DNA from 3 places in the Rhizobium sp. 25PS6 genome. Region 2 is predicted to be linked to each of the others. Evidence: predicted binding sites of a transcription regulator. Region 2 holds the regulator's gene; each other region holds the start of a gene.
What was found. The regulator PhoB, encoded in region 2, activates phosphate uptake and scavenging genes when phosphate is short. The targets are predictions, from matches to a motif close to TGTCATNNANCTGTCAT.
Positions count from the first base shown of each region.

Region 1: RWK44_RS25105 (YdcH family protein) is a predicted target of PhoB. The motif match lies at 2,834-2,850, and genes of this name have one in related genera.
Region 3: RWK44_RS03280 (DUF2794 domain-containing protein) is a predicted target of PhoB. The motif match lies at 2,767-2,783, and genes of this name have one in related genera.

Region 1 covers NZ_JAWDIV010000019.1:16,817-22,640, reverse strand. The annotation lists gene RWK44_RS25130 (tetratricopeptide repeat protein) at 1-384, opposite strand, end outside; gene RWK44_RS25125 (thiamine phosphate synthase) at 395-1,048, opposite strand; gene RWK44_RS25120 (sulfite exporter TauE/SafE family protein) at 1,156-1,920, shown strand; gene RWK44_RS25115 (ArsR/SmtB family transcription factor) at 2,088-2,348, shown strand; gene RWK44_RS25110 (YdcH family protein) at 2,555-2,728, opposite strand; gene RWK44_RS25105 (YdcH family protein) at 2,958-3,161, shown strand; gene purE (5-(carboxyamino)imidazole ribonucleotide mutase) at 3,180-3,674, shown strand; gene RWK44_RS25095 (5-(carboxyamino)imidazole ribonucleotide synthase) at 3,671-4,747, shown strand; gene ykgO (type B 50S ribosomal protein L36) at 4,911-5,036, shown strand; gene RWK44_RS25085 (hypothetical protein) at 5,147-5,782, shown strand.
Region 2 covers NZ_JAWDIV010000006.1:49,465-55,288, reverse strand. The annotation lists gene RWK44_RS10500 (aspartate aminotransferase family protein) at 1-746, opposite strand, end outside; gene RWK44_RS10495 (GcrA family cell cycle regulator) at 1,167-1,700, shown strand; gene phoB (phosphate regulon transcriptional regulator PhoB) at 1,973-2,656, opposite strand; gene phoU (phosphate signaling complex protein PhoU) at 2,804-3,517, opposite strand; gene pstB (phosphate ABC transporter ATP-binding protein PstB) at 3,562-4,377, opposite strand; gene pstA (phosphate ABC transporter permease PstA) at 4,393-5,715, opposite strand; gene pstC (phosphate ABC transporter permease subunit PstC) at 5,712-5,824, opposite strand, start outside.
Region 3 covers NZ_JAWDIV010000002.1:126,767-132,590, forward strand. The annotation lists gene RWK44_RS03265 (ABC transporter permease) at 1-679, shown strand, start outside; gene RWK44_RS03270 (Bax inhibitor-1/YccA family protein) at 860-1,588, shown strand; gene RWK44_RS03275 (GNAT family N-acetyltransferase) at 1,699-2,256, shown strand; gene RWK44_RS03280 (DUF2794 domain-containing protein) at 2,343-2,744, opposite strand; gene RWK44_RS03285 (DUF1223 domain-containing protein) at 3,127-3,867, opposite strand; gene acnA (aconitate hydratase AcnA) at 4,104-5,824, opposite strand, start outside.

The DNA.
Region 1 (5,824 bases), on a different contig from region 2:
GAGGCCCTGCGAGAGGATTTCGCCGATCAGCGTCTGCGCCGCCGGATCGCCGAGCTGGGCGCGCGGCAGCGCCTTGTCCATTGCCGTCAGGTAATAACCGCGCTGGAAGGCGCCGTAAGCCTCGTCGATCGGCCCCTTGTAATCCTTCTCCGGCGGCAGGTCCGGCAGCTTCGCGCCCATGCGGTCGAATACGCCGACACCATCGGAGGGTTGCACGCCCGGGCTGGAAGGCCGGTCGGTGCGGAAGGTCGAAGCCGGTCCCGTACCCGGCTGACTGATGACGCTGTCCGGCACCTGCGCCATGGCAACATTCGGCCCGGCCGCAAGGAAGGCGGCCATACCGGCGAGGAAATATTTCAAAAGACGGGCGGGCGGGATCGGCATGAGCGCGATTTCAATCCTCAAACCGTGGCGCTTTTTCGTCAAGCAACGCATTGATCTCGGCAACGATAGCCGGCGCCCGGGCGGGCTCGGCGAAAACCGCCAGCCGCATCGCCACGAACTCCGCTCCGGTCTCGGCGACGGCGAGCGCCGAGGCTGGATCGGTGCCGCCCATGACGATGCAGGGGATCTCGATCATCGAGGCCCACCATTCGCCGAGCGCCAGGTTCTTCGGATGCGCCTCCGGCTTGATGTCCCCGTCGAGCTTGCCGAAGAAGATATAGTCCGGCCTGACTTCGCCGATCTCCAGCGCATGGTGCCGGTCAGCTGCGTTGCCGCCGCCGACGATCAGCTTCGGCGCATGTTTGTCGATCGCCTCCGAAAGGGCCTCAGCATTGCCGGAAAGGTGCAGGCCGTCGGCCTTCGCCCGGCCTGCGACACGGCTGTCACCCGCAATCAGCGCGGCGGCGCCAGCGTCCTGGATCAGCGGCACCAGCTTTTCGGCATGTTTCTGGAAGGTGCCGTCGTCAAGCCCATATTGCGGCACGATCACCGAAGCGACATCGCCGCCCTTCAGCGCGTCGGCGACGATCTTTGCCTGTTCATCGGCATCGGCGATATCGGCTACGATGAGCACAAGGCGGCAGCGGTTTTCCGGTTCGGTCATGGGGTCTTTCCGTTTCCTGCGAATTCCCCTTCGAAATGAGGGATCCGCACTCGTTTTGTGTGAGTAGTTCCGTTAGACGAGGCTTGCAAGAGGAGGACGTCGAAAGCATGCCGCAGGATTTGTCATTCTACTACGCCGCCGTGCCCGCCGTTCTGCTGGTGGGCCTCGCAAAAGGCGGCATGGGCGACGCTTTGTCGCTGATCGGCTTGCCCTTTCTCGCCCTCGTCGTCTCGCCGGTCGAGGCGGCCGCCATCCTGCTGCCGATCCTGGTCTTCATGGACATGATTTCGCTTGTCATCTGGCGCAAGCATGGCGACTGGGCGACGCTGAAGATCATGCTGCCAGGCGCCTTCATCGGCATTGCGCTGGGCTGGGCGACCTCGGCGCTGGTTCCGGGCAACATGCTGCGTATCGTCATCGGCGCGGTGACCATCCTCTTCTGCCTGCGCTATTTCTGGAGCAATTTCGGCCCGGGCGCCGGCAAGGTGGTGCCGCCGCGCAGCCAACGGCCGGTGGCCGCCAACCTCTGGGGCACATTTTCCGGTTACGGCAGCTTCGTCGCCCATGCCGGCGGCGCGCCCTTCCAGATCTATGCCCTGCCGCTCAAATTACAGCCACGTGAATATACCGGCACCAGCGTGCGCTTCTTCGCAATCCTCAACGCCATCAAGCTGATCCCCTATTTCGCGCTCGGTCAGCTCGGCACCCAGAACCTTGCGACCTCCGCAACGCTTCTGCCCTTCGCCCCGCTCGCCACCATCGCCGGCGCCTGGTGCGTGCGCCGCATGAAGCCACAGATCTTCTATCCCTTCATGTATGCAATGGCGCTGATCGCCGCCTTCCTGATCGTGCGCGAGGGCCTTGGCTGGTAAGAGGTCCTACAGCGCCGCGCGTCTCTTCAGGCGCGCAAAGGACGCTGCAGCACTTTGAATTGCTGCATGATTCCTTAGATCGATCTCGATTTAAGGAATTTTGCGGCAACACGCTGCAATGCACAATTTCCTTGCTGGTGCCGCCGGTTTGACGTAGCGTTCTCGCCATGTCGAACACGGACCCTTTCTCTGCGATTGCCGATCCGAACCGGCGGTTTCTGCTGGAGGAATTGCGTCGCGCGCCACGGACGGTCAACGAGCTCGCCGAAGGCCTGCCGATCAGCCGTCCTGCTGTTTCGCAGCACCTGAAGGCGCTTCTCGACAGCAATCTCGTTTCCGTGACCTCGGAAGGCACCAAACGCATCTATGCAGTCAATAACCGTGGCTTCGACAAGCTCAATTTGTGGCTGGATCAGTTCTGGGCCTGATGCATGTTCCCGTAAGATCTGGGGATACGATGCGAATCATAAGGATGCGATGTGAGACGTGACAGACGCAAAAGCGCCAGCCACGATGCCGGATGCATCGGACTGGCGCAAATATGGTGTCAAATCACCGGTTCTTGCAAATTTTTGGTGGAATGGATGGATTTACCTTGTTGCGCAAGATGATCGCCCGGCGACCCTTGGGAAGATTAGTGGACGGATGACTTAAGACGCTGAATCTCGTCCTTGATGCGCAGCTTGCGGCGCTTGCATTCGGCAAGTTCCGTATCGGAAATAGAGGGAGATGTTCTGAGCGCGTGCAACTCCTCCTCGAGAGCGACATGCTTTTTCTGGAGTGACTCAAGATGAGCTTGAACAGTCATATGACCCTTCCTTCCTCTTACCCTCCCCGGCCAACATCGTCGGGGATCAAGGTGTCAACGGGCGGGACTGTGACATATTTTTGACGGCTTGTCGAAGGCCAAAAGATGAAGACTGCATGGCAATTTCATGATCAAGACTAACTAGCCGTTACCTGTATTTGGTGATAGGAGCTTGCGGAAATCATCGCCAGATCGGACAAGGTCCAAGGACGATAAACGGGGAATGTATATGGCCGATCAGGAACAGGCGGAAATCAGGCTCATAGTGGCGCGCCTGCGCCAGGAGCACGAGGATTTCGACGCCGCGATCAACGCCATGATTCAGACCGGATGCGATGCTCTGCGAATCCAGCGCATGAAAAAGAAGAAGCTCGTTATCAAGGACAGGCTCTCCAAGCTGGAAGATCAGATCATCCCTGACATCATCGCCTGAGAGGGAATAGCAGCAACGATGACAGACAGACCACCCGTCGCCATCATCATGGGCAGCCAGTCCGACTGGGAGACCATGAAAAACGCCGCCGACACGCTGGAGGCGCTGGAAATTCCCTATGACGCGCGCATCATTTCGGCGCACCGCACAGTCGACCGGCTGGTCAATTTCGCCAAGGGCGCACGTGCGGAGGGCTTCAAGGTCATCATCGCCGGCGCCGGCGGCGCCGCCCACCTGCCGGGCATGACCGCCGCAATGACGCCGCTGCCGGTCTTCGGCGTGCCGGTCCAATCAAAAGCTCTGTCCGGCCAGGACAGCCTCCTTTCCATCGTGCAGATGCCGGCCGGTATTCCCGTCGGCACGCTCGCCATCGGCAAGGCCGGCGCAGTCAACGCCGCCCTTCTCGCCGCCGCCGTGCTTGCCCTTTCCGACGAAGAAATCGCCGACCGGCTCGACGAATGGCGCGAGCGCCAGAGTGCTGCCGTCGCCGAATACCCGATGGACGATCTATGACGGCGAGAACGATCGGCATTATCGGCGGCGGCCAGCTCGGCCGCATGCTGGCCATTGCCGCCGCCAGGTTGAATTTTCGCACGGTCATCCTCGAGCCGCAGGCGGACTGTCCGGCCGCCCAGCTCGCCAACCGGCAGATTACCGCCGCCTATGACGATCCCTTGGCACTGGCCGAACTCGCCGATATCTGCGACGTCGTCACCTACGAGTTCGAGAACGTGCCCGTCGCAGCCGCCGAAACGCTCTCGGCGAGCGTGTCCGTCTATCCGCCGCCGAAGGCGCTGGAAGCCGCCCAGGACCGTCTCGTCGAAAAACGCTTTCTCAATGGGTGCGGCATAACCACTGCCCGCTTCCATGCGATCGACAGCCAGGCCGATCTCGAGACGGCACTGAATGATTTCGGCGGCCAGGGCGTGCTGAAGACCCGCCGTCTCGGTTATGACGGCAAGGGCCAGAAGGTTTTCCGCTCGGCCGCAGACAGTCCGGATGGCGCCTATGCAGCACTTGGCGGCGTGCCGCTCATCCTCGAAAGCTTCGTGGCCTTCGAGCGTGAGGTCTCGATCATCGCCGCCCGCGCCCCCGACGGTACGGTCGTCTGCTTCGATCCCGCCGAGAATGTCCACCGCAACGGCATTCTCCACACCTCGACGGTTCCCGCTGCGATCTCGGCGCCGGCAGCGGACGCCGCGCGGCAATCGGCCGAGAAAATCCTTGCTGCATTGAACTATGTCGGCGTCATCGGCATCGAATTCTTCGTACTTGCCGATGGCGGACTGATCGCCAACGAGATGGCGCCGCGTGTCCACAACTCCGGTCACTGGACGGAAGCCGCCTGCGTCGTCAGCCAGTTCGAGCAGCATATCCGCGCCGTTGCCGGCCTGCCGCTCGGCAATGCCGAGCGCCATTCCGACTGCGTCATGCAGAACCTGATCGGCGATGATATCCTTGCCGTTCCCGACTGGCTGCGGCGCCCCGATACGCTGGTTCATCTCTATGGCAAGACCGAGTGGCGCCCCGGCCGCAAGATGGGCCATGTCACCACCCTGACGCCGAAATCGCCGGTTTTGGCCTGAGAAAACACCCCTGCGCCTTGGGAAAAACACCTTCATGTGGTTGACACGGAAAAGGTGACGGGGTATCTGCTCCCCACCTAAACAGCGCGCCCGATGGCGCGCTTTTGATTGTTAAAGATACGGGCGAATGTGAATTCCCCCATAGAGATCGCGGATCAGAAAAATGAAGATCAAGAATTCGCTCAAGTCGCTCAAGGCTCGTCACCGTGACAACCGTCTGGTTCGCCGCAAGGGCCGCATGTACATCATCAACAAGCTGAACCCGCGCTTCAAGGCTCGTCAGGGCTGATTTCGCGCGTCGGATCGCCCTGCGTATGAGTTTGCGCGGGCATATATATCCGGTGGGTCGCTGCGGTGATCACGTCAAATTTGTTTGATCTTCGGCGCTGGCGGGCTAATATGTCCGCCATGCGCTTTTTTGCTTTGACATCAGCGGCGCTGCCGCTCGCTCTCATCCTGTTCGCCTCCACCTTTCCGGCTACCGCCGCGGAGCAGCCGGCCGCCACGGCGAAAAAGGACGTCATCGTCGAGCAGACGGATGCCAACAATTCGCCGAAGCAGCACCTCGACCAGCTCTTCAGCCAATTGAAGCGTGAACGCGATCCCGAAAAGGCCAGCGGCATCGCCAATGAAATCCGCATGGAATGGAACGATTCCGGTAGCGCCACCGTCAATCTGCTGATGCAGTGGGCCGACAAGGCGATCGAGGAAAAGCGCAATCCCGCGGCCCTCGATTTCCTCGATGAGGCGATCGCGCTGAAGCCCGATTATGCCGAAAGCTGGAACCGCCGCGCCACGCTGAATTTCGTCATGGGAAATTATCGCAAGTCGATGTCCGATATCGAACGTGTGCTCGATCTCGAGCCGCGCCATTTCGGCGCTCTCTCCGGCATGGCGGCGATCCTCAGCAATTCCGGCAACGACCAGCTGACCTTGAAGGCGTGGGAGCGTTTTCTCGATATCTATCCCGCCGAACGCACCGCCCAGGAACAGGCCAACACGCTTGCGGAAAAACTTGCCGGCAACCGCATCTGATTCCCGGTCAGCGATCTTGACGTCGGATCACGCTGCACAATT
Region 2 (5,824 bases):
CCGCCGATGCCCTTGGCGACCGCCATGATGTCGGGTGTGATGCCCGACCATTCATGGGCGAAGAGCTTGCCGGTGCGGCCGACGCCGGTCTGGACCTCGTCGAGAATCAGCAGCAGGCCGTTGTCGTCGCAGAGCTGGCGAAGCGCCTTCATGAACTCAGGCGTGGCGGGACGGACGCCGCCCTCGCCCTGCACGGGCTCGATGAGGATGCCAGCCGTCGCCTCGGTGATCGCGGCGCGGACCGCTTCGATGTCGCCGAAAGCCACCTGATCGAAACCTGGCGCCTTGGGGCCGAAGCCTTCGAGATATTTCTCCTGGCCGCCGGCGGCGATCGTCGCCAGCGTCCGTCCGTGGAAGGCGCCTTCGAAGGTGATGATATGGAAGCGCTCGGGATGGCCCTTGGAAAACTGATAGCGGCGCGCCGTCTTGATCGCGCATTCGAGTGCCTCCGCACCCGAATTGGTGAAGAACACCTTATCGGCGAAGGTGGCGTCCGTCAGGCGTTTTGCCAGACGCTCCTGTCCGGGGATCTCATAGATGTTCGACAGGTGCCAGACCTTGTCGGCCTGCTCCTTGAGTGCACCGACCACATGCGGATTGCTGTGGCCGACGGACGTGACGGCGACGCCGGCGCCGAAATCGAGATATCGCTCGCCACTTTCGGTGATCAGCCATACGCCCTCGCCTCGCTCGAACCGCAGCGGGGCACGAGAATAGGTGTCATAAAGCGGCGCGGCTTCAGCCATGGCGCGATCTCCATCAAAGTTGCCGGGCAATGACTCCGGCTAAGGAAACCAAGCCCGAAAAATCAAAAATGCCGCCTTGCGGCGGCGAGTGGCACTATTTCCTTTTCGCGCTGCAATGTCAACAAAACGGCGCCCTTAGCGCATGCAGCAAGGGTGTACAGCGGCATTTTCAGTCATCAACAGGCATTATTGCAGAAATGACACGCAGGGGCAGCAAGTTGGGGAAAACTACGAATTCGATTCATCCGGATTCATGCGACTCTTGTCACGGAGTCAGCCTCACACTAGGTTAAAGATCAATTACTAGACTGCATGCGGCGGAACTAGTCACCAAAATTGATCAAGCGTTTCTTGTTTCGGAGCTCCCGGGACAACGGTGAGGGATTCTGCCATCACCAACGCAAAAGGTGGAGACAGGGCATGAACTGGACAGACGAGCGGGTCGAGAAACTCAAGAAGCTTTGGGCCGAAGGACTGAGCGCCAGCCAGATTGCTGCGCAGCTTGGCGGGGTCAGCAGAAACGCGGTCATCGGCAAGGTGCACCGACTGTGCCTTCCCGGCCGTGCCAAGGCCGGCGGCACCAACACTGCGGCGCGAACGCCGAAGCGCAACACATCGGCGCCGCGCGCGCCGAACTACGCCTCCCGGATCACGACCCGCACCGTCACCCGCCAGCAGGGCGCGACGATGCTGAAGGAAGAGATCGAGATCGAAACGATCGAGGAAATGGAATACGTGCCGAGAGGCAATGTGGTGGTGCCGATTTCGCGCCGCCTCGGCCTGACGGAACTGACCGAACGCACCTGCAAGTGGCCGGTCGGCGATCCGCTGAAGGACGACTTCCATTTCTGCGGCTGCGAATCCCCCGACAATTCGCCTTATTGCGGCTATCACCAGAAGCTCGCCTACCAGCCGGTCAACGAACGCCGCCGGGCAGCGGCGCGGGCCAGCTGAACGCGGGCAACCATCGCCAGAATGTGGAAAACGGGCCGAGAGGCCCGTTTTTTTATGCGAGTGGATGGGAGCGCTCGGGCATCCGGATTGCTGGTAAGGTGTCCTCCGTCATGCTCGGCCTTGTGCCGAGCATCTGACCACCCCTACTACTTTTACCAAAAATCCTTTATTTTCAGATGCTTAATTTGGCGTACGCAGATCCTCGGCACAAGGCCGAGGATGACGTCGCAGGTTTTGCCAGGGCTTTGTCAGCAGGCTCAGAACGGAAGCCCTCAGGCTTCCATCGAGTAACCGGCGCCGCGGACTGTGCGGATGACGTCCTGCATGTTGGAAAAATTCAGCGCCTTGCGCAGGCGGCCGACATGGACGTCGACGGTGCGCTCGTCGACATAGATATCGTGGCCCCAGACGCCATCGAGAAGCTGCGAGCGGGAGAAGACCCGGCCCGGCGACGACATCAGGAATTCCAGCAGGCGGAATTCGGTGGGGCCGAGGCGGACTTCGCGGCTCTTGCGATGGACGCGATGGGTTTCGCGGTCAAGCTCGATATCGCCGCATTTCAGCACGGTCGACAGCACCTCGGGACGGGCGCGGCGCAGCATCGCCTTGACGCGGGCAACAAGTTCCGGGGTCGAGAAGGGCTTGACGACATAATCGTCGGCACCCGTCGATAATCCGCGGACACGCTCGCTCTCCTCACCGCGCGCCGTCAGCATGATGATCGGCAGTCGCTCGGTTTCCGGCCGCATGCGCAGGCGCCGGCAGAGCTCGATGCCGGAAACACCAGGCAGCATCCAATCGAGGATGAGAAGATCGGGCGTGCGCTCCTGAAGCCTCATCTCGGCTTCGTCGCCACGAAGGATGGTATCGACCTCGAAGCCTTCCGCTTCGAGATTGTAGCGAAGAAGCACGCTGAGGGCTTCCTCGTCTTCAACAACTGCAACTCTCGGGATCATGCGTGTCGGTCTCCTCGCGCATCATCCTTAAATCAGGGGTGATTTAAGCAATTCATCCTGCGCAAATTCAGAAATTGGCTGCGACCTCTTTGCGCGCCCCGGACGGGCGCGCACGCAATTGACTGGTCCGGCGACTGGCCCGGGCAGTTATTCCGTCACCGCGCCGACGGTGTTGGCGCTGTCGTCCTTCGGACGATCGCCTTCCGGCTGTGCGCCGGTCGTCATGTAAAAGATCGTCTCGGCGATGTTGGTGGCATGGTCGCCGATGCGCTCGATGTTCTTGGCGCAGAAGAGAAGATGCGTGCAGCTAGTGATGTTACGTGGATCCTCCATCATATAGGTCAGGAGTTCGCGGAACAGCGAGGTGTACATCGCGTCGATCTCGTTGTCGCGTTCACGGATCGCATTCGCCTTGTCGGCTGAACGATTGGTGTAGACATCGAGCACTTCCTTGAGCTGGACGAGCGCCAGCTCGGACAGATGCTCGAGGCCGCGGGCGAGCTTACGGGGAACGCCGGTGCTTTGGACGGCGATGACGCGCTTGGCGGTGTTTTTGCCGAGGTCGCCGACGCGTTCGAGATCGGCGGCGATGCGGATCGAACCCATGATTTCACGCAGGTCCGAGGCCATCGGCTGACGGCGGGCGATGGTCACGATCGCCTTGTCGCCGATTTCGCGTTCGGCGTGATCCAAGATCACATCGTCGGAGATGACCTTCTGCGCCAGCGCGGTATCGCCGTTGACGAGGGCGCGGACGGCTTCGCTGACCATCTGCTCGGCCAGGCCGCCCATTTCGGAAATCCGCCTGGACAGGAACTTCAGATCATCATCGTAGGCAGAAAAAATATGTGTCGATGCCATGGGGCTTTATCCTCGAATAACGGGAAGGCTTGGTGTCGCCAAAATCAACCGAAGCGACCCATGATGTAGTCCTGGGTGCGCGGATCGTCGGGATTGGTGAACATCTTGTCGGTGTCGTTCTCCTCGACGAGATTGCCGAGGTGGAACATGGCGGTGCGCTGCGAGACACGCGCGGCCTGCTGCATAGAGTGGGTGACGATGACGATCGTGTAGTTCTCGCGCAGCTCGTGGATCAGTTCCTCGACCTTGGCGGTGGCGATCGGGTCGAGCGCCGAGCAGGGCTCGTCCATCAGGATGACTTCAGGGCTGACGGCGACGGCACGCGCAATGCAGAGGCGCTGCTGCTGACCGCCCGACAGGCCGGTGCCGGATTCATGCACGCGATCCTTGACCTCGTTCCAGAGGCCGGCGCGCTGCAGGCTGGTCTCGACGATCTGGTCGAGATCGGCCTTCGACTTGGCAAGGCCATGGATGCGCGGGCCGTAGGAGACGTTTTCATAGATCGTCTTCGGGAACGGGTTCGGCTTCTGGAAGACCATGCCGACGCGGGCGCGAAGTTCGACGACGTCGATATCGGGATCATAGACATCGTCGGTATCAAGCGTGATCTTGCCGGTGACGCGGCAGCCGTCGATCGTGTCGTTCATGCGGTTGAGGCACCGCAGGAAGGTCGACTTGCCGCAGCCGGACGGGCCGATCAGGGCGGTTACGGTGTTTTCGCGGACGTTCAGGTTCACATCGAAAAGCGCGCGCTTCTCGCCGTAGTAAACCGAGACATCCTTTCCGATCATCTTATAAGGGACGTTGCTCATCTTCTGATCCAGCGCCTTTTCAACTGCAGCTTCCGTCAGCATATTCATGATGTTTAACTCCGTTTACCAGCGGCGCTCGAAGCGACGACGCAAGAGGATGGCGCCCATGTTCATGACGATCAGGAACAGGAGCAGGACGATGATGGCACCCGAAGTACGCTCAACGAAGGCACGTTCTGCCTCGTTGGCCCACATATAGACCTGTACGGGCAGAGCCGTCGAGGGATCGAGCGGTGTCGTCGGCGCGTTGGCGACGAAGGCGACCATGCCGATCAGGAGCAGCGGCGCGGTTTCGCCGAGCGCGTGCGCCAGGCCGATGATCGTGCCGGTCAGGATGCCCGGCATGGCGAGCGGCAGCACATGGTGGAACACCATCTGCATCTTCGAGGCGCCAAGACCGAGTGCTGCGGCGCGGATCGACGGCGGCACGGCGCGCAGTGCCGCACGCGTCGCGATGATGATCGTCGGCAGGGTCATCAGCGTCAGCACCAGGCCGCCGACCAACGAGGCCGAGCGCGGCAGGCCGATGAAGTTGATGAAGACGGAAAGACCGAGCAGACCGTAGACAATCGAAGGGACCGCGGCGAGGTTGTTGATATTGACCTCGATCAGGTCCGTCAGCTTGTTCTTCGGCGCGAACTCCTCGAGATAGATCGAGGCGGCGACGCCGATCGGCAGAGCGAGCACGAGCACAATCAGCATCAGGTAGAGCGAGCCGATCAGGGCGACGCCGAGGCCTGCGGCCTCCGGACGGCTGGAATTGCCGTTGACGAAAAGGCCGGTGTTGAACTGCTTGTGGAGAGCGCCGCTCGCCTTCAGCTCGTTTATCCAGCCGATCTGCTTGTCGTTGACCTTGCGGTTCTTCTCATCGACCGAGAGGTCGATCTGGCCCTTGTTGGCGCTGTCGACATTGGCGTCGGCGAGAACCGTGACATTGACCGTCTTGCCGATGATCGACGGATCGGCCATCACCATATCGCGCAGCTGGATCGGCGCGCTCTTCGACAGCATGGCGGATGCATCGCGCACGTCGGGACGGCTCGAGGCATTGATGTTCAGCTGCTTGACGATCGCGTCACGCAGGAGAACCGGATAGTTGGCGGCGATCAGCGCCGAGGGATCGGTCGCACGCTTATTGTCGGGGTCGATCGTCTTCTCGACGAATTCGATCGGCAGGGTGATCGCCGTCTGCTGGAAGGCGGTGTAGCCTTTGCCGATCACCGTCCACAGCAGGATGAAGAGGAAGACGAGACCGAAGGTGATGGCGGCGATGCCATAGGCCTGGAACCGGCGCTCGGCGGCATAGCGGCGCTTGATGCCGATATCGCGGCGCGCTGGCGCCTTGGAAACGGTGGCGCCTGATGTGGGAGAAACAATATCCGTCATTCGTACTGCTCCCGGTATTTGCGCACGATGTAGAGCGCATAGATATTGAGGCAAAGCGTGATGCAGAACAGGGTGATGCCAAGGGCAAAGGCAACCAGCGTCTGCGGCG
Region 3 (5,824 bases), on a different contig from region 2:
CCTCAAGCTCGGCGATAAGGTGACCGTCAACGTGCTCGGCCGCAACATCACGGCGAAGATCGCCAATCTGCGCCGCGTCGAGTGGGAATCACTGTCGATCAATTTCGTCATGGTTTTCTCGCCGAATACCTTCCGCGGCGCCCCGCATGCGTGGCTGGCGACGCTGACCGATCCCTCCTCGACACCGGCCGAAGATGCGGCGATCCTGAAATCGGTCACCAACACCTATCCGACGATCACCAGTGTGCGCGTCAAGGACGCGATCGATATCGTCAACCAGCTGGTCGCACAGCTGGCGACCGCAATCCGCGCTGCGGCCTCGGTCGCCCTGATCGCCTCGATCCTCGTCCTTGCCGGCGCGCTTGCCGCCGGAAACCGGGCGCGCACCCACGACGCGGTGGTGCTGAAGACGCTCGGTGCCACGCGCGCCATGCTGATCCGCGCCTTCAGCTACGAATATCTGATCCTCGGCCTCGCGACTGCGATCTTCGCGCTGATCGCCGGCAGCGCCGCCGCTTGGTTCATCGTCGCCCGCATCATGCGTCTGCCCTCGGCCTTTCTGCCCGACGTGGCGGGACTGACGCTGGTGACCGCGCTCGTCCTGACCGTCGGCATCGGCCTCATCGGCACCTGGCGCATCCTCGGACAGAAGGCAGCCCCCGTCTTGCGCGAGCTTTGACCGGGCAACGGCACCCAAACCCTTCACCTTACGGCGATTTAACCGACCGAGTCTATGCAAGCCTCTTGTTTGCAAAGGGCGAAAGCCTCATATTATCCGCAGGCATGCTGGAGCTCCGCAGCGGCGCCCGGGTCGAAAACCCCGACACCGTATTTCCATCGGAGCTTGTAAGAGGAAACTATGGCTGATCTTCGTAACTATCAAAGCCGCGCTCAGACCGGCGAGATGATTGATCAAGGCCTGCGCGCTTATATGCTCAAGGTCTACAATCTGATGGCGCTGGGTCTGGCGATCACCGGCGTGGCCGCATATCTGTCGTTCCAATTCGCCTTCGCCAATGGTGAGCTGACCGCTTTCGGTCAGGCGATCTATGTGAGCCCACTGAAGTGGGTGGTCATTCTGGCGCCGCTGGCTCTGGTGTTCTTCCTGAGCTTCCGGATCCATAGCATGACGGTGGCCGCCGCGCAGACGACCTTTGCGGTCTACGCCGCGCTCGTCGGCCTGTCGCTCTCGTCGATCTTCCTGATCTACACGGGCCAGAGCGTCGTTCAGACCTTCTTCGTCACCGCCGCCTCCTTCGGCGCGCTGTCGCTTTACGGCTACACGACGAAGCGTGACCTGTCGGCGATGGGCTCGTTCCTGATGATGGGTCTTTTCGGCCTGATCATCGCTTCGCTGGTCAACATCTTCCTGGCGTCGTCCGCCGTACAGTTCGCGATCTCGGTACTCGGCGTGCTGATCTTCGCAGGCCTCACCGCCTACGATACGCAGCGGATCAAGGAATTGTACCTGGAAGCCGATGACGTCGCCGTCGCCGGCCGCAAGGCGATCATGGGTGCGCTGACGCTCTATCTCGACTTCATCAACCTCTTCATGTTCCTGCTGCAGTTCATGGGCAACCGTAAATAAGCAGGACCGAGTGAGATCGAAAAGGCGGCTTCGGCCGCCTTTTTTGTTGCGCAGGCTTTCACGGGATGGTTTTAGAAAGCCCTTGCCGCCCTTATGGATATGCTGCTGAAATGTCCTTCCTCCTGCGCGATGCTTCGAATGCCGATATCCCCGCCATTGCCGATATCTATCGCGAATCGGTCCTGAACGGCGTCGCGAGCTATGAGATCGTCCCGCCCTCCGAGGCCGAGATGGCAGTGCGTTTTTCGGCGATCGTCGGCCAGCAATATCCCTATATTGCAGCCATCGGCACGGACGGGACGCTTCTCGGCTACGCCTACGCCTCGGCGTTTCGCGCGCGTCCCGCCTATCGCTGGCTGGTCGAGGACTCGATTTATCTGGCGCCTGAGGCCCGCGGCCGGGGCATCGGCAAGGCGCTGCTCGCCGAACTGATCATCCGCTGCACCACCCTCGGCTTTCGGCAGATGGCTGCCGTCATCGGCGGCGCCAGCCCCGCATCGATCGCGCTCCATCGCGCGGCCGGCTTCGCGGAGGTCGGCCTGATGAAGGGCACCGGCTATAAACACGGCCGCTGGCTGGATACGATGTTCATGCAGCGCGCGCTCGGCGAAGGCATGAGCACCGATCCGGACCAGTCCGTCTATCCCGGCACGCTGTTTAACGGCTGATATGGCTTAATGCATGTCGCCCAAAAGTGTGCAACGGTTTTGGGATAACGACATGCATAAAACAAAGACTTAAAGCGCGACGCGCTTTAATTGTCGACGAGCTTCAGGGCCTTGTCGAAGACCTTCAGCACTTGGTTCAGCTCGTGACCGCGCTTCAGGATCGTGCCGTTGACGCTGATTACGGAATAGGCGCCCTGCTTGGCGGCAAGCTTCGGGTTTTTCTCGATGCGGAAGAGCGGCATTTCGCCGGAACGCTTGAAAACGGAAAAGACGGCCCTGTCCTTCAGGTGATCGATGGCGTAGTCGCGCCATTCACCATCACCGACCATCCGGCCGTAGATCCAGAGGATCGCGTCCAGTTCGCGCCGGTGGAAGGTCACCGGAAGCGGGTCCTTGCTTTGTTTGTATTCCCTGAGATCGACGACGACTGAGGAACTATTGTCGACGGAGCGGCTCTCGCCGTGTCGCAAATCCGGCTGATCTGTCATCAGTCTCCCGAGGCCTCCGCTTGTGACAGGAGGGTGACAGTTTGCCCGAGCCGCCGCAAATTGCAAGAGTGCCAGCCGTCACATTCAGCCGCACGACAACACCGCACGTCTCTCGCGCAAGGACGCTGTAGCACTTTGAGTCAGTGCATCATGCCTTCCGAAAGTTGCGTTCGATTTCGGAAAGCATGATGCGCTGGACAGGTCAACGCTTTCTCTGCAGCGCCGCATTTCAGTCAAAACAGCGCCTCATTTGCAGGAGATTTATGAATTCCGGTTTGGCGCCAGCGCGCCAAAGGGCCCGGCGGAGCGTATCGACCTTAACCCCAGCCCCGAATACGCTCGGCCGGGCCGCCCGGAACTTCGTCCGTAACCGGACGAAGTGTCAGATATTTTTACCAGCCATCACTACGGTCGCGCCAAGGATCGCAGCCGGATCGCCGTCTGCGGTCGCCGATTGCAGCAGGATGGCGCAGCCCTCGAGCTGCGGCCGCTGCAGGACGCTGGCAGGCAGCGTCAGGCTGGTTGCCTTGCCGTCCCACATGCCGACGGTTTCGACATTGGTGACGCTGTGCAGATAAGAAATCTTCTTGCCGCTGTTCTCGCCTTTTTCGACGTCGATCGTCTTTTCCTTATCGAAATAGACCATCACGACATTGGCTTTGCCCTGTCCCGCGCCGATCTTGATCTCCAGCTCGTCGCCGCGCATCGCGGCGCTGATTGGAACGGTCAGCCCATTGCCCTCGCTGCTATAGGTATCGATCTTGCTGTTGATGCCATTCAGATCGGCGCCGGCCAAATGGTCGCGTCCGTTGACGATGGCTTGCGGCGTGTAGACGTTGCTGCGGCCCATCGTCTTGGCATAACCATACTGCCGCTCGGTATTTTCCTTGGAGCTCAACGTATCGGCCCAGCCGAGATAGTTCCAGTAATCGACATGATAGGCGAGCGCGATGACATCGCCCTGGTTCACCAGCTTGCGAAAAGCGGCATCAGCGGGAGGACAGGAGGAGCAGCCCTGCGACGTGAAGAGTTCGACGACACCTTTCGGCGTGCCGTCTTCGGCCTGCAGCGGGCCCGAGAGAACAACGCCCGCGATTAGCGGAATCAAAAAACGGGGGGACATTCACCTGCACCTCTTTTTCAGCGCCGACGGCATGTTTGAACCAGCGGCCCTGACATATGAACGTACGAATAATCCTTCCGGGTCCAAACGAAAAGTCACGAACGGGTGAGACGAAGCTCGACAGGAACTTGCGCAAAACAAATCATCGTGAGCCCGTCCAAATACTATCGTCGCACCAAAGAAAAGCCGCCGGAGATTGCTCTCCGGCGGCTATTATCAAACAAGTCTCTTAAAAATCAGGCAGCGAGATCGCGCAGAACCGTCTGCAGGATGCCGCCATTGTTGAGGTAGATCACCTCGTCGAGCGTATCAACGCGCGACAGCAGCGGAACCTCCTTCACGGCGCCGTCGCCATAGGTGATCCTGGCGATCTTCTTCTCGCGCGGCTTGATCTTTTCCAGGCCTTCGATGGTGACGAGTTCATCGCCCTTGAGGCCGAGGCTCTGCCAGGTCGTGCCCTCTTCGAAGACGAAGGGGATGATGCCCATGCCGACCAGGTTCGAACGATGGATGCGCTCGAAGGACTGAGCGATCACTGCCTTGACGCCGAGCAGGTTGGTGCCCTTGGCAGCCCAGTCGCGCGAGGAGCCGTTGCCGTATTCGACACCGGCGAAGATGACGAGCGGCACGCCTTCCTGCTTGTACTGCATCGCCGCGTCGTAGATCGAGGTCTCTTCCTTCGACGGGTAATGGATGGTGTAGCCACCTTCCTTGCCATTTGGGCCGAGCATGTGGTTCCGGATGCGGATATTGGCGAAGGTGCCGCGCATCATCACTTCATGGTTGCCGCGGCGCGTGCCGTACTGGTTGAAGTCGGCAACGGCGACGTCATGGCCGATGAGGTAGGCGCCGGCCGGCGAAGCCGCTTTGATCGAACCGGCCGGCGAGATGTGGTCGGTGGTGATCTTGTCGCCGAACAGGCCAAGGACGCGGGCGCCCTTGATGTCGGAGACGCCGGTCCCCTTTTTGCCCATGCCGACGAAGTAGGGCGGGTTCTGCACATAGGTCGAATCATCGTCCCAGGCATAGGTCTGACCCGGCGGGACCTGGACGGCCTGCCAGTTGACGTCACCCTTGAAGACGTCGGCATATTTGCTTTCGTAGAGTTCGCGGGTCACATATTTCAGGATGAATTCCTGGACTTCCTTCGAAGTCGGCCAGATGTCCTTGAGATAAACAGGATTGCCGCTCTGGTCCTCGCCGATCGGCTCCTTGGTCAGATCCATCTGCACCGTACCGGCAAGCGCATAAGCGACGACGAGCGGCGGAGATGCGAGGTAGTTCGCCTGCACGTCGGGCGAGATGCGGCCTTCGAAGTTACGGTTGCCGGAGAGAACGCCGGAAACGATAAGGCCCTTGTCGTTGATCGTCTTCGAGATCGGTGCCGGCAGCGGGCCGGAATTGCCGATGCAGGTGGTGCAGCCGAAGCCGACGAGGTTGAAGCCGAGTTTGTCGAGATCGGCCTGCAGGCCCGATTTGGCGAGATATTCGCCGACGACCTGCGATCCCGGTGCCAGCGAGGTCTTCACCCACGGCTTCGTCTTCAGGCCCTTGGCAACGGCGTTGCGGGCAAGAAGGCCGGCGGCGATCAGCACTGACGGGTTGGAGGTGTTGGTGCACGACGTGATGGCAGCGATCGCCACGTCGCCGTGGCCGAGATCGAAGTCGGTGCCTTCAACCGCATAACGATTGTTCAACTGGCCGGGCTTCTTGTAGTCGGCATCCATGGAGCCGGCAAAACCGGTCGCGATGTTCTCGAGCGAAATGCGGCCTTCCGGACGCTTCGGGCCGGCCATCGACGGCACGACGTCGCTAAGATCGAGTTCCAGCGTATCGGTGAAGACGAGCTCGGAGCCGTCGCCCTCACGCCACATGCCTTGCGCCTTCGAATAGGCTTCGACGAGGGCGATCCGGTCATGCGTGCGGCCGGACATGGTGAGATAGTTGATGGTTTCGC